Regions from separate parts of the Flavonifractor hominis genome, predicted to be linked through region 2. Evidence: riboswitches for the same ligand, from Rfam matches in the RefSeq annotation. Region 2 holds a riboswitch; the other holds the start of a gene.
What was found. A riboswitch is a leader RNA that binds a small molecule or an ion and turns the genes downstream of it on or off. The one in region 2 is predicted to bind fluoride.

Region 1 (7,506 bases), on a different contig from region 2:
GACCTTCCAGTCCAGGCAGCAGCTCACGGAGCGCATTGCGGTCTGCCTGGGTGGCCGGGCCGCCGAAGAGCTGGCGCTTGGGGATATCTCTACGGGCGCGGGCAGCGACCTGCAGAAGGCCAGTTCCATTGCCCGCAACATGGTCACCCGCTACGGTATGAGCGAAAAACTGGGCAATGTGGTCTTTGATTCCGGCCATGACGAGGTGTTTATCGGCCGGTCCATGGCCCAGACAAAGAACTACTCCGAGGAGGTGGCCGCTCTCATTGATGAGGAGATCCGTGCCCTCATCGATGGCGCCTATGACCGCTGCCGGCAGATCCTCTCTGCCCGGCGGAGCCAGCTGGATTTTGTAGCGGACTACCTGCTCAAATATGAGAATATGGACGCGGAGACCTTTGAGCAGGTCTTTACCGATCCCTCGGCTGTCCGGCCTCCTGTTGCCTATCAGGCGGTGGAGAAGGATGCTGCGGCTGAGCTGGCCGACCGAAAAGAGAACGAGGACTGATCACACGGAAACAGAACGGGGGCGCGTGTATGGCACGCGCCCCCGATTTCTGTCAATCGTAAGAAAACCGTAAAGGACAGACTGGGACAAGTCTGCTATAATAAAGGCAAATCTGTCGAAGGAAGTGCCCCCGATTATGCCCACCCAGACTCCTGTCCGGCGCAGGCTCTCTCCCCTGCCTGGTCTCATTCCCGGCCTGATCCTCCTGGTGGCGGTGCTGGCCGTCATTAAATGGATCGATCCCTTTGCACCCAAGGAGCTGCATGTCCCCGACACCCCGGACTGGGTGGAGGAGGAGCTGCTGCCCATCAACCCCTATTCCCGTCCGGGCACACCCCTGGAGCAGGTCAACGGTATCGTTATCCACTATGTGGGCAATCCGGGTACCACCGCCGAGCAGAACCACAGCTATTTTAAGAATCTGGCCCAGACCGGAGAGACCTATGCCAGCAGCCATTTTCTCATTGGCCTGGACGGGGAGATCATTCAGAATGTTCCCCTGGATGAGATCGCCTATTGTTCCAACCAGCGCAACGATGACACCATTTCCATTGAGTGCTGCCATCCGGACGAGAGCGGGAGTTTTAACCAGGCCACCTACGACTCCCTGGTGCGCCTTACCCGCTGGCTGATGGAGCAGTACGGATTGGACCGGGACCAGGTCATTCGCCACTACGACGTGACGGGTAAGATCTGCCCCCGCTCCTTTGTGGAGCACCCGGAGACCTGGGAGACTTTTTTGGACGACATTTCGAAATAAGTCCGTTTTATGGGACAGCTTTTCTGCTACACTGAGAGCACAACGAAGCAGAAAGGAGCGCTGACCCATGAGTTATGAGATCCGTTATATTGGTGGACATGTAGAGGTATACGACCAGGCGGGCCGCTTCCGGTTCTCCGCCGACTCCGAGTGGGAGGCGCTGGCGGAACTGGAGCATGAGCACGCCGCATAAAAAGATGAACAGGGCGCCCGGCCGATGGCCGGGCGCCCTGTCTGGTGTATTGGATTCAGTCGGGGATGTAGGCCCGGATACGCAGAGTGACTCCCAGCTCTTCCGTGATGGCACGGCAGCGGGCGATCTCTTCGGGGGTCTTGTCCTTGTCCACGATGGTCATTACCACGTGGGGCACATAATCCCGGCATTTGCGGGCAAAGTCCAGCATGGCGTCCCAGGCCTTTGTTCCCTCCCGGGGCTGGGTGACGGCGCAGTATTCCTCCGGTGTGGAGCCGTTGAGGGAAATGGAGATCGTGTCGATGCGCCCCTTTAGTTCGGGCGTCACGTCCCGGCCCAGGAACAGATTGGCGTGGCCGTTGGTGTTGATACGCACGGGGGGCAGGTTGGGGACGCGCTCCTTCAGCTGGTCCACCAGCCAGAGCAGATCGTCCGTGCGGTACATGGGCTCACCAAAGCCGCAGAACACCAGCTCCCGGTACTGGGAGAAGTCCCGGGCCAGCAGGTCTGCCAGAGCTTCCTCCCGGCTGGGCTCGTGTTCCAGCCACAGATCGTCGGCGTAGATGGAACCTTTGTGGCCGTTGTGACGCAGGCAGAACACACAGTTGCAGTCGCACCGGTTGGTCAGGTTGACATAAAGCGCCCCTTCGTATTCATAAGAGATGGTCATCATGGCAATTTGCCTCCTTTACGAAATGCCAAAAAAGCGTTTGCCGTTCTCCAGCGTGGCGGCCAGGACTTCCTCGGTGGTCAGACCCTTGAGCTGGGCCACCGTCTGAGCCATGAGTGGGATGAGGCTGGAGTCGCACCGGCTGCCCCGATAGGGCTCAGGAGCCATATAGGGCGCGTCGGTCTCCAGCATCAGCCGGTCCAGGGGCAGCCAGCGGAGGATCTCAGGCGCCCGACGGGCGTTTTTGAAGGTAATGTTGCCGGTGAAGGAGAGCATCCAGCCCCGGTCCACCAGCACCTTGGCATCCTCGATGCTGCCGGAGTAACAGTGGAACACACCGCGGGTGCCGGGGTGAGCACGGACCAAGTCCATGCAGTCCTTGTGGGCGTCCCGGTCGTGGACGATGGCGGGCAGGTCCAGCTCCTGGGCCAGGGCGAGCTGGGCGGCAAAGACCTCCCGGGAGAAGGCGCGTTCCTCCGGGGCCTTGACCCAGTAGTAATCCAGGCCGATCTCCCCCACCGCCACGCACTTGGGGTGGGCGCACAGGGCGCGGATCTGGTCCAGCTGATCCAGGGTCATCCCCTCCAGATTCTCCGGGTGGAAACCAGCGGCGAAATAAAGATAGGCGTATCGCTCCGCCAAGGCCTGGGACTGGCGGGAGCTGGCCAGGTCGCAGCCGGGGCAGACCACCAGCTCTACCCCCTTCTCAGGCAGGGAAGAAAGCAGTGCGTCCCGGTCGGTGTCAAAGGCATCATCATAGTAGTGGGCGTGGGTGTCGAAGATCATAAGGGCCTCCCAACGTTGTTTTTTTCATCATACTCCCTTTTGGCAGCGTTGACAAGAGGGCGGGGCTGTGGTATACTGCCCGAGGAATACGGGGATGAGGTCCTCCCGGGGCGTGCGCCCGAACCGCCGAACGGCTGATGACTTCTGCAAGTTTTTGCAGGGGGCATTGGCTTTTTTTGTGCCCTCTGGAAGGGAAGGAACGATTATGTTAACAAGTATTGGCTATGTGTTGTTGCTGGGACTGGGGCTGGGGGCCCTGGCCAGATTGGTCCGCCTGCCGCCTCTGGTGGGGATGCTGGCAGCAGGGATCCTGTTAGGGCCCTGTGTGCTGAACCTGCTGTCCCCCGAGCTGCTGGACATCTCCGCGGATCTGCGGCAGCTGGCTCTCATCATCATCCTGGCCCGGGCGGGGCTGAGCCTGGAGATCGACGATTTGCGCCGGGCAGGGCGGCCTGCTGTGCTGATGTGTTTTGTGCCTGCCAGCTTCGAGGTCCTGGGCATGGTGGTGCTGGCCCCCAGGCTGCTGGGTGTCAGCGTATTGGATGCGGCCATTATGGGAGCGGTAGTAGGGGCGGTGTCCCCGGCCGTCATCGTGCCCCGGATGCTCCGGCTCATGGAAGAGGGATACGGAGTAAAAAAAGGCATCCCGCAGATGATTTTGGCAGGGGCATCGGTGGACGATGTGTTCGTCATTGTTCTCTTTACATCCTTTACCTCCATGGCCCAGGGCGGCTCCTTCTCCCCCGCCGCCCTGGTGGGGGTGCCGGTGTCCATCGTCCTGGGGGCAGCCTTGGGGCTGGCCGTTGGCTTTTTGCTGGCCCGGTTCTTTGAGACCCTCCACATGCGGGATTCGGTAAAGGTGGTCATTTTGCTGGCCCTGGCCTTTCTGCTGGTGGCGCTGGAGGATGCGGTGGAAGCCTATGTCCCCTTCTCCGGCCTGCTGGCAGTACTGGGCATGGGCCTGGGCCTGCGCCGGTGGCGGCTGCCGGTGGCTCAGCGGCTCACGGCCAAGTTCGGCAAGCTTTGGGTGTGGGCGGAAGTTATGCTGTTTGTGCTGGTAGGGGCCGAGGTGGATCTGGGCTATGCCGCGGCGGCGGGACTGGCTGCTGTGGTTACCGTGCTGGGTGTGCTGTGCTTCCGGGCGCTGGGGGTACTCCTGTGTGTGGCGGGGAGCAAGCTCACCAAAAAGGAGCGGCTCTTCGCTGTGCTGGCCTATCTGCCAAAGGCTACGGTCCAGGCGGCGATCGGCGGCGTGCCGCTGGCCATGGGGCTTGCCTGCGGGCAGGTGGTACTCACCGTGGCGGTCATTGCCATTCTGGTCACTGCTCCCCTTGGGGCGCTGGCCATCGATGCCAGTTACAAAAGACTGCTGGAACGGACCGGGGAATAAAAAGAGAGGCGCTGCAATGCAGCGCCTCTCTTTTTTTGTTTTTACTCAGCACAGGCCGTAACCAGCGGGGACTTTGTCGTCCAGCATGATGAGGTGGAGCTTCTCGGAGCCATCGGGTTCCTCCTTGACAGCCGAGATGAGCATGCCGTTGGACTCCAGACCCATCATCTTCCGGGGGGCCAGGTTGGTGCAGGCTACTACCGTCTTGCCCACCAGCTCCTCGGGCTCGTAATATTCATGGATGCCGGAGAGGATCTGCCGGGGGGTGCCCTCTCCGCAGTCCAGGGTGAAGCGGAGCAGCTTCTTGCTCTTCTTCACCGGCTCACAGGCCAGGATCTTGGCGGTGACGAAGTGGACCTTGTTGAAGTCGTCAATGGTGATATACTCGGGGGCCTTGGGCTCCTCGGGAGCGGGCTCCGCGGCAGCTTTGGCGGCCGCCTCCAGGGCGGCGAGCTCCTCCAGCTCCTTGGCGGCGTCGATGCGGGGGAAGAGATTCTCGCCCTTGTTCACTGCCGCGTCCATGGGCAGCAGACCCCACTGCCCGGCGGAGTCCCAGGTGCGCAGCTCTTCGCCGGCACCGATCTGCCCAAAGATCTTCTCGCAGGTGTCGGGCATAAAGGGGGTGAGCAGCACGGCGGAGATGCGCACGCACTCCAGCAGGTTGTACAGCACCTGGGCCAGGCGAGCCTTCTGGGTCTCGTCCTTGGCCAGCAGCCAGGGCTTGTTCTCGTCGATATACTTGTTGGCCCGGCCGATGAGTTTAAAGACCTCCATCAGGGCGTTTTGGAAGGCATAGTGTTCCATCTGCTCCTCGTAGACGTCCCGCAGACCCTTTGCCAGATGGAGCAGCTCATCATCCAGGGCGGAGTCGGCAGCCTCGGTCACCGGCAGATGAGCGCCAAAGTACTTGCCCACCATGGCGGTGGTGCGGCTGACCAGGTTGCCCAGGTCGTTGGCCAGGTCGGTGTTGATCCGGCCGATGAGTGCCTCGTTGGAGAAGTTGCCGTCGGTGCCGAAGGGGAACTCCCGCAGCAGGAAGTAGCGCAGCGCATCCACGCCATAGCGCTCAGCCAGCAGATAGGGGTCCACCACGTTGCCCTTGGACTTGCTCATCTTGCCGCCGTCCAGCAGCAGCCAGCCGTGGCCGAACACCTTCTTGGGCAGGGGCATGTCCATGCTCATGAGCATGGCGGGCCAGATAATGGAGTGGAAACGGACAATTTCCTTGCCGATAAAGTGGACGTCGGCAGGCCAGTACTTGTCGTAGTCGTTGTGCTTGTCGTTCATAAAGCCCAGGGCGGTGGTATAGTTGAACAGTGCGTCGATCCACACATAGACCACGTGACCCGGATCAAAGTCCACCGGAATGCCCCACTTGAAGCTGGTGCGGGACACACACAGATCCTCCAGGCCGGGCTTGATGAAGTTGTTCACCATCTCGTTGACCCGGCTGCGGGGCTCCAGGAAGTCGGTATCTTCCAGCAGATGCTGGATGCGGTCGGCGTACTTGCTCAGACGGAAGAAGTAGGCCTCCTCCTCAGCATCCTGCACCTCACGGCCGCAGTCGGGGCACTTGCCGTCCTTGAGCTGGCTCTCGGTCCAGAAGGACTCGCAGGGCTTGCAGTACTTGCCCACATACTTGCCCTTGTAGATATCTCCCTTGTCGTACATGGCCTTGAAGATCTTCTGGATAGCAGCGACATGGTAGTCGTCCGTGGTGCGGATGAACCGGTCGTTGGAGATGTTCATCAGCTTCCACAGATCCTTGACCCCCTGAGGACCCTCCACGATGCGGTCCACATATTCCTTGGGGGATACCCCGGCCTCCTTGGCCTTGTCCTCGATCTTCTGGCCGTGCTCATCAGTGCCGGTGAGGAACATGACGTCATAGCCGGTGAGGCGCTTGTAGCGGGCCATGGTGTCGGTAGCCACGGTGCAGTAGGCGTGGCCGATGTGGAGCTTGTCCGAGGGATAGTAGATGGGGGTGGTAATGTAGAATTTCTTGTCAGGATTCATCGGGTATTCCCTCCGTCGTATCGTTTTCGGCCCGGACCGGCGGTTCCGGCCGGCCGGCGTTGTACAGAAGCGCCCAGACGGACGCCAGCAGATAGAGGATCGTAAAGCCGTAGAGCAGCCGGGTGGCCAGATCATGGCTGTCGGCCATGGTCACCAGGGAGAAGTAGATCCCCAGCAGAGAGAACAGGCTGGCCCGGAAGGGCTTGGCCCGCTCAAAGGAGAAGCCGGCGGTGAAATAGAACCCCAGCAGGCTGGCAATGATGGCAAACAGCTCGTATACATAGTCCAGCTGCACCGGGTCTCCGGCCCGCACCTGGTAGGCGGCGATGAGCCACACGCAGCAGGTGTATGCCGGCATGAGCAGCAGGAAGTTATACTTCCCCTGGCCCTGTCCCCGGTAGTTGCCCTGGACCGTGCGCAGCACACACACGCCCGACACCACCGCCAGCACGGCCACCAGCAGGCGGGTATACACCTGGTTTTCCCCCTGAAGGAAACTTACCACTATGGCCACCGCTCCGGCCAGCAGCAGCAGGGCCGCCGCGGTGCCCACTCCGGCGTAGAGGGTGCAGCCCCGGGCGGCAAAGGCCTGGTCATAGCCGGAGAACGCGGGATAATGTCCCCGGCACAGCAGCGCCAGCACCGCGACCATCACCACGGAAAACAGAATGAGAGCCAGGGTAGCGGGTGCTCCGGAGATGGGCAGGCCGGTGTCGGCTTCAAACGCGGTGGCCAGCTCCCAGCGGCGCAGGGCGAAGCCTACCGCGCCCCCCGCGACGGCCGCCGCGGGCAAAACAAATTCTTTTCGCATGATCGGCATCCTTTCCGGATGAAGAATAATACCAATATATGATTATACCACGTACTGGAAGAAAACGCACGGGATTTTTCAGGAAAAAGCAGGGGCGGGCGGCCTTCCGGCCGTCCGCCCCGAGCGGCTCATTCAGTTGGCCCCGGCGGCCTGGCTCTCCAGGTACTCGTCGTAGGTCATCTTCCGGTCGATGAGCTTGCCGTCGGAAGTGAAGTCAAACACCCGGTTGGCCACGGTCTGAACCAGCTGGTGGTCGTGGGAGGCGAAGAGCACGTTGCACTTGACCGCCTCCAGGCCGTTGTTCAGGGCGGCGATGGACTCCAGGTCCAGGTGGTTGGTGGGCTGGTCCAGCAGCAGCACGTTGGCCCCCGA
Region 2 (6,728 bases):
ATGCCAGTCGGAAACACCTTCCGAATACATTTTCCCGGTTTCAAAGGATACTGTATTGACTGCAAAATGCAGATGTTGGTGAGCGGTATCTTCATGCAGGCCGTAGACAGACTGATAGTCCCGGTAATACCGGCAAATATCAAACCCGAGTTTCATGGCGTGCTCATACTCAATTTGTTCCGAAGGACTAAAGGACAAAATGAAATGCCGGACGCGACGACCATGGTTCTTTCCCCAAAGATCTTTTACAAGCTGCATCTGCTGCGCGGCATTATGCACGTCTACTCCATATCCGCCGCAATAACCGTACCCCATACGGCACACATAGTTTACCAAAGTGGCCAGCGCATCGTCATCGTTGTATGGCTTGTTCATCATGATAAGGACTGGCATAAGCCCGTCACCTCCTCTTGAAGTGCATCAAGGACACAATCATCCATCTCGAGCCTGGCCTGGTTCAACAAAGTGTGAATTTTACATATATGCTCCATGGCTTTTTGGTTCTTTGCGTTGCAGCCGGACACCTCCAAGCCAAAAATAGCACGCCGGATCAGTTCACTTTCGCTCAATCCGCTTTCCTCTCGTTTCTGACAAAGTTTACGATATTCTTCTTCTGAAACACGCGCTTTCACGGTCTTGCTTTTCACTTCTGAAGGACGAATGCTTTTCATAACATTTTTGCTCCTTTTTTATGATTTAGATAACATATTTATAAAGAAATGTTGTTTATCATTAGATCAATATAATCTGTCTATAGGAATAATGATATAGAGACAATAAAGATGGGAAATATAAATCAGATAGAAACGATCATCACGTACAGTCAATAAGCGGTTATAGGTACATAAGCAAAGTAGCCACAAGAGATATGCTTTGTGTCACATATCTCTTTACTCTATAGTTATATATCTGTAAAAAAGAATTGCTCCGGCAGGTCAACCTGCCGGAGCATGAAATTTGATGCATTTAATATGTTGTGAGCGAAGAAAGCGTCAGCCCAACTTTGTCAGCGGCTTGCCCTATCCCGGTCTGTCAGAATAGTTGAACTATTCAGGTGGATACCCATGGGAAAGCAGATTTTAATGAAAATACTTTATTTTCGTCAGATTTGCAGCAAACGCAAAAAAGACCCCTCTGAAACCATTGCGATTCCAGGGGATTCTCTTGAAAGTAATCAGCGCTTGCTGGGATAAATTTTCTATGTACCGGAACTTTCCAGCGGGAAGTACGTCTAACCAGACAAATTCGAAAACACACTTGAAAATAATTTATCAAACAGAACAGGAGCGAATTTTATGAACAAGAAACTGACTGTATTGGTGCTCACTGGTGCGTTGGCCTGTGCCATGGCCCTGCCCGCCATGGCAGCCGAGACGACCGCTGTTCCCATCTCTGCGCCGGTTTCTATGGAAGAAACTATGTCTCTTCCGGACAGCGTGCTGTACTATGGCACAGTACAGGAGATTGTGAAGGACGAGAATGGGAATATTACGCAGCTCCGCATGGTTTCTGACCGCTACGGCGAATATGTCATGAACATCACCGAGCAGACCGTATGGATCGACAGCGGCCGTCATGCGGCTTCTGATCCCACCGATCTTCAGGAAGGCGAAAGTGTGTATGTGTTCCACAGCTCTGTAGAGACCCGCTCCCTGCCTCCTCAGTCTGCTGCATTTGCGGTGGTACGAAATATTCCTATGGATGCAGGCTGTGCCCAGTACCACGAGGTTGAAGAGGTTTCTTTGCAGAACGGTCAGCTCAAGATCACCACTGACAACGGCGGACTGTTTATTTTTGCGGATGATGAGACGGAACTGTCCATGTATCGCAATGATGCCGCACTTTCCCTGGAAGACATTCAGGTGGGAAATCATGTGATAGCCTGGTATGGTGCGGTTGCGGATAGTTATCCCGGCCAGGCTCATGCCAGCTATTTGATGCTGTTGCCCGGCGAGGTCCAGATTGCGGAGGAGACCGTGACCCGTGGTGAACTGGCTATGATGATGTATGAGCAGGCCGGAAAACCCTCCGTGGATTTTGCCATGGAATACAGCGATGTGGCCGATGATGCGCAGTATGCCGAAGCGATCCGTTGGGTCACCAGCAAAGGCTATATGGGCGGTTATGGTGATGGCACTTTTGGCCCTGATGACGCTGTATCCCGCGAGCAGCTAGTGACGATCCTGTGGCGCTACGAAGGCAGTCCCATGCTGATGGATTACGCCGGCCTGACCCAGTTCAGTGATGTGGGCGATATCTCCCTGTGGGCTCAGCCTGCTTTCGCCTGGGGTCATCAGAGGGGTTACATTTCCGCAGTCGAAGAAGGAATTCTGGCTCCCAAGGGCGATGCCACTCAGGAGATGGCGGAAACCATTTTGAGTGCACTTGCAAAGTAAAAGATACTCAAAATTCCTCTGGCTGCGTGATTGCAGCCGGAGGAATTTTCTTATACGGCAAATCAATTATAAATTATTGTACTACATTTGATTTTGTGCTATAATAAATTAGGGAATGAAGTTCTCCCTTGGTGTGATAACCTAAACCGCTGAGTAAGCTGATGACTTCTGCAAGCATAGGATGCTTGTGGGGTTATCAGCTTTTTTGCGTTTTATAGGCGAAAAGCAGGGAGAATGTTTACCCATACACCAAAGGAGGAGATTGATATGATCTATTCCACCGAAGTGGAGCATATGTGTCCCGTAGCTAAGGGCGCATACCACGGCCCAGCCCCTATCCCAGAAGAAGGAAAGTGGATTCAGGCAAAGGAAATCAAGGATATTTCCGGCCTTACCCATGGTATCGGTTGGTGCGCCCCTCAGCAAGGAGCGTGCAAACTCACGCTGAATGTTAAAAATGGCATCATTGAGGAGGCCCTGGTGGAAACCTTGGGATGTTCAGGAATGACCCACTCTGCAGCCATGGCTTCTGAAATTCTCCCTGGTAAAACGATCCTGGAGGCTATGAATACCGACTTGGTCTGCGACGCCATCAATGTTGCGATGCGCGAACTATTTTTGCAGATCGTCTATGGCCGCAGCCAGACTGCCTTTTCTGAGGGTGGCCTGCCCATCGGCGCAAGTCTTGAGGATTTGGGCAAGGGGATGCGCAGCCAAGTGGGAACCATGTTCGGAACAAAGTTGAAAGGCGCTCGTTACCTGGAAATGGCCGAAGGCTATGTCACAAGGCTGGCCTTAAATGAGGATAATGAAATCATTGGATATGAGTTTTTGAACTTAGGAAAGTTGACGGATGCGTTAAAAAAGGGCGAGGACGCTACTGCTGCCGTAGAGAAAGCCAAAGGAACCTATGGCCAGTTTGCAGATGCGGTCAAATACATTGACCCCAGAATGGAATGAGGGGGGTGATTAAATATGGCACTGTTTGAAGGTTATGAGCGCAGAATTGAGAAGATCAATTCCGTTTTGAATGAATACGGCATTGCATCCTTGGAAGAAGCAAAAGAAATCTGCCAATCAAACGGCGTTAATCCCTACAAAATCGTGAAGGAAGTCCAGCCAATCGCGTTCGAGAATGCCTGCTGGGCTTACATTGTGGGAGCTGCCATTGCCATCAAAAAAGGATGCAAAACCGCGCCCGAGGCGGCGGAGGCCATTGGGATCGGTTTGCAGTCTTTTTGCATTCCTGGCTCGGTAGCCGATGACCGAAAAGTTGGCCTTGGACATGGCAATCTCGCCGCTATGCTGCTGCGGGATGAAACCGAGTGCTTTGCATTCCTGGCCGGTCACGAGTCCTTTGCTGCGGCGGAGGGAGCCATCGGCATTGTAAAAAATGCAAACAAGGCCCGGCAGAAGCCTCTGCGGGTAATCCTGAATGGATTGGGTAAGGATGCCGCACAGATTATCTCCCGAATCAACGGATTTACCTATGTACAGACCCAGTTTGACTATACCACAGGCAAGGTTACTGTTATTCGTGAAATCCCCTATTCTAAAAAAGAACGGGCTGCTGTCCGCTGCTATGGCGCGGATGATGTACGGGAAGGCGTTGCCATCATGCACCTGGAAGGCGTAGATGTATCTATTACTGGAAACTCCACCAACCCCACCCGGTTCCAGCATCCTGTGGCGGGAACCTACAAAAAAGAGTGTGTGGCGCAGGGAAAGAGGTATTTCTCCGTAGCCTCCGGCGGCGGTACCGGCAGAACGCTCCATCCCGATAACATGGCTGCCGGCCCTGCATCTTACGGCATGACAGACACCATGGGCCGGATGCACTCCGATGCTCAGTTTGCCGGTTCCAGTTCTGTCCCCGCTCATGTGGAAATGATGGGCTTCCTGGGCATGGGGAATAACCCAATGGTAGGCGCTACTGTTGCCGTAGCCGTGGCGGTAGCAGAGTGCTTAAATCATTGAATATAAGGAGGGAACATAATGTTGAGATTACTCGTTCCCATTGACGGGAGTGACCGCAGCAAACAGTCCATTGATTGGATCAAGGAACGGTATACGCCTTCGGAAGTGTCCGTAACACTTCTCCTTGTCCGGGAGGATTGGGATGACATTCGTTGTAAAGAGCAGTGCGCACTTGCTAAGGAAGAAGCTCTTCCTATTCTTCAGGAAAGCGCTCATACACTGTCTGACTTCTCCGTAGCAACCGAGGTCCGTTTTGGCCGGGCTGGGGAAGAAATTCTTCGCTTTGCTGAGGAAACGGAAATCGACATCATTGTTATGACCAAGTCCACAAAGTCCGGATGGATACAGATGATCGGTTCCGTCACAAACCATGTGGTGAAATATGCAAAGTGTGTGGTAGTAATTGTTCCGGAGATGCAGACCAAATAAAAGTAATTCGGATAACAGGAAGTTGAATGCGAGGCTTTCTAATACCCTGCCTGGTATTGGTGAAGGAAGTTTAGATTATAAGAAATGAAGTCCCCCGACTTTGTCGGGGGACTCATTCATACATATTATGGAACAATCTTTGAACGAAGGGGTTCTTGGTAAGTCTATTTTTGATAGGGCGGTCAAATTGAAACGGTGTTTTCCGCGGTTCATCTGACAGCAGTGACTGAATGGTTACTCCATGCCGCAATGTATGATATCATCTGTTAATCAAAACGATTTGCCCTGAATGGAAATTTTTGAAAAATGACTGGTTTTCCTTTCTATTGGTGTAATCCGCAGTACGGGGTATGCCTAAATTACTGTATGGTCTACCGTCCGTTTGGCCCCGTGGAGTTTCCAGGCAAGGCTAGGGGCAATTCCAAATTCTGCGTAAACTCCATGTGAGGTGGGAATAGAGCGAAATTTATTCAGAGCGGTAGCCAAGGAATCCGGCTATCGCCTTTTTAACAAAAAACGCTGATGGGGTTGGATATCAAGGGCGGCGGAGTCATTTATCTTCTCCTTGACATCCGACACCAGCAGTGTTACTCAGGCATACGCTCGGCAAAATAGATGGCCATCTGTGCGTGGATCAGGCTCCAGTCCTGCCGCCGCCCGGTCCACTTTTTCGTAATGTCCATCATGGCCAGATATAGCATTTTAAGTTGGCTGTCATCGGTGGGAAAAACAGACTTAGCCTTGGTTACCTTGTGTAGCTGGCGGTTGAAACCCTCAATGGTATTGGTGGTGTAGATCAGTCTGCGTACCTCCAGGTGGTACTTGAAATAGGTGCTGAGATTGGCCCAGTTGGCCCGCCAGGACTGGGAGATTTTGTGGTATTTCTTGTCCCAGTGTTTCCCAAAGGCGTCCAGAGCGTCCAGGGCGGCATAGACCGTCTTCAGTTCCTTATAGGACACATACTTGCTGGAATTGCGCAGCTAATGGGTGATGCAGTTTTGGATCTCGGTCTGTGGGAAGGTGACATGGATGGCCGCATCAAATCCCGTCAAATTGTCCGTGCAGGCGATAAAAATATCCTCTACACCCCGGTTTTTCAGACCATTGAATACAGTTGCCCAGAACTTGGCGCTCTGGTTTTCGCCAACCCACATACCCAGGACATCTTTCCGGCTATCCAGATTGACACCAATGGCAATGTATACTGCTTTCTTCACAATCTGTCCTTCGCTGCGGACATGGTAGTAGACGTCATTCAGGAAAGACCACAGCGCAGATGGACTCCAGGGGCCGCTGCTGCCACTCTTTGGCGATGGGCAGGATCTTGTCGGTAATTCGGCTGATGGTACTATCTGAAACAGAAATACCATAGATGTCCTGGATGTGGGTCTCAATGTCACCAGTGGTCATGCCCTTGGCATACATGGACAGGATCTTCTCCTCAATGTCCTGACTGATGCTGGTTTGGTTCTTTTTCAGTACCTGGGGTTCAAATTTCCACTTCCGGTCTCGAGGGACCGACACATTCACATCTCCAAAGCTGGTGCGTGGCGTTTTGCTGCTTTGGCCGTTGTGGCTGTTGTCTATGTGATTGTTCTTGTAGTCGTACTTGCTGTAGCCCAGTTCGTCGTCCATCTCCGCCTCCAGACCATTCTCCTGAACTCGGCAATGGTCTCCTTGAACAGATTCTGGATGTCATCCATGCTGCCGATGTTTGCCATCTGCAGCAGCTCACGGATTTTTTCTCGACGGGCATTTTCTTCCGAGGTGCGATTCTTTCTGGCCATATGTAAAACCTCCTGTGCGGTGCTTCTATTCTACACCGCACAGGAGATTTACACAAAACTTGGGATAGTCTCATGCCTGCCGCTCTCCGCCTTGTCCCCGTCCTCTCTGGACAAATGCAGATAGCCCGCTGTATTCTAT

Region 1: it holds a riboswitch for fluoride, as region 2 does, so the genes downstream of both, WMO45_RS07905 (cation:proton antiporter) here and WMO45_RS13310 (iron-sulfur cluster assembly scaffold protein) in region 2, are expected to answer to the same signal.

Annotation. Positions count from the first base shown of each region.
Region 1 is NZ_JBBMFT010000004.1:53,690-61,195, reverse strand. Features, by position in the region: gene ftsH (ATP-dependent zinc metalloprotease FtsH) at 1-508, shown strand, start outside; gene WMO45_RS07925 (peptidoglycan recognition protein family protein) at 645-1,268, shown strand; gene WMO45_RS07920 (hypothetical protein) at 1,336-1,461, shown strand; gene WMO45_RS07915 (TatD family nuclease-associated radical SAM protein) at 1,517-2,134, opposite strand; gene WMO45_RS07910 (TatD family hydrolase) at 2,150-2,917, opposite strand; fluoride riboswitch at 2,999-3,071, shown strand; gene WMO45_RS07905 (cation:proton antiporter) at 3,123-4,307, shown strand; gene metG (methionine--tRNA ligase) at 4,353-6,323, opposite strand; gene WMO45_RS07895 (hypothetical protein) at 6,313-7,134, opposite strand; gene WMO45_RS07890 (ABC-F family ATP-binding cassette domain-containing protein) at 7,267-7,506, opposite strand, start outside.
Region 2 is NZ_JBBMFT010000016.1:14,004-20,731, forward strand. Features, by position in the region: gene WMO45_RS13290 (relaxase/mobilization nuclease domain-containing protein) at 1-393, opposite strand, end outside; gene WMO45_RS13295 (plasmid mobilization protein) at 375-671, opposite strand; gene WMO45_RS13300 (hypothetical protein) at 1,065-1,193, shown strand; gene WMO45_RS13305 (S-layer homology domain-containing protein) at 1,296-2,396, shown strand; fluoride riboswitch at 2,499-2,574, shown strand; gene WMO45_RS13310 (iron-sulfur cluster assembly scaffold protein) at 2,664-3,356, shown strand; gene WMO45_RS13315 (GGGtGRT protein) at 3,372-4,373, shown strand; gene WMO45_RS13320 (universal stress protein) at 4,392-4,802, shown strand; partial or broken gene WMO45_RS13325 (IS256 family transposase) at 5,390-6,589, opposite strand.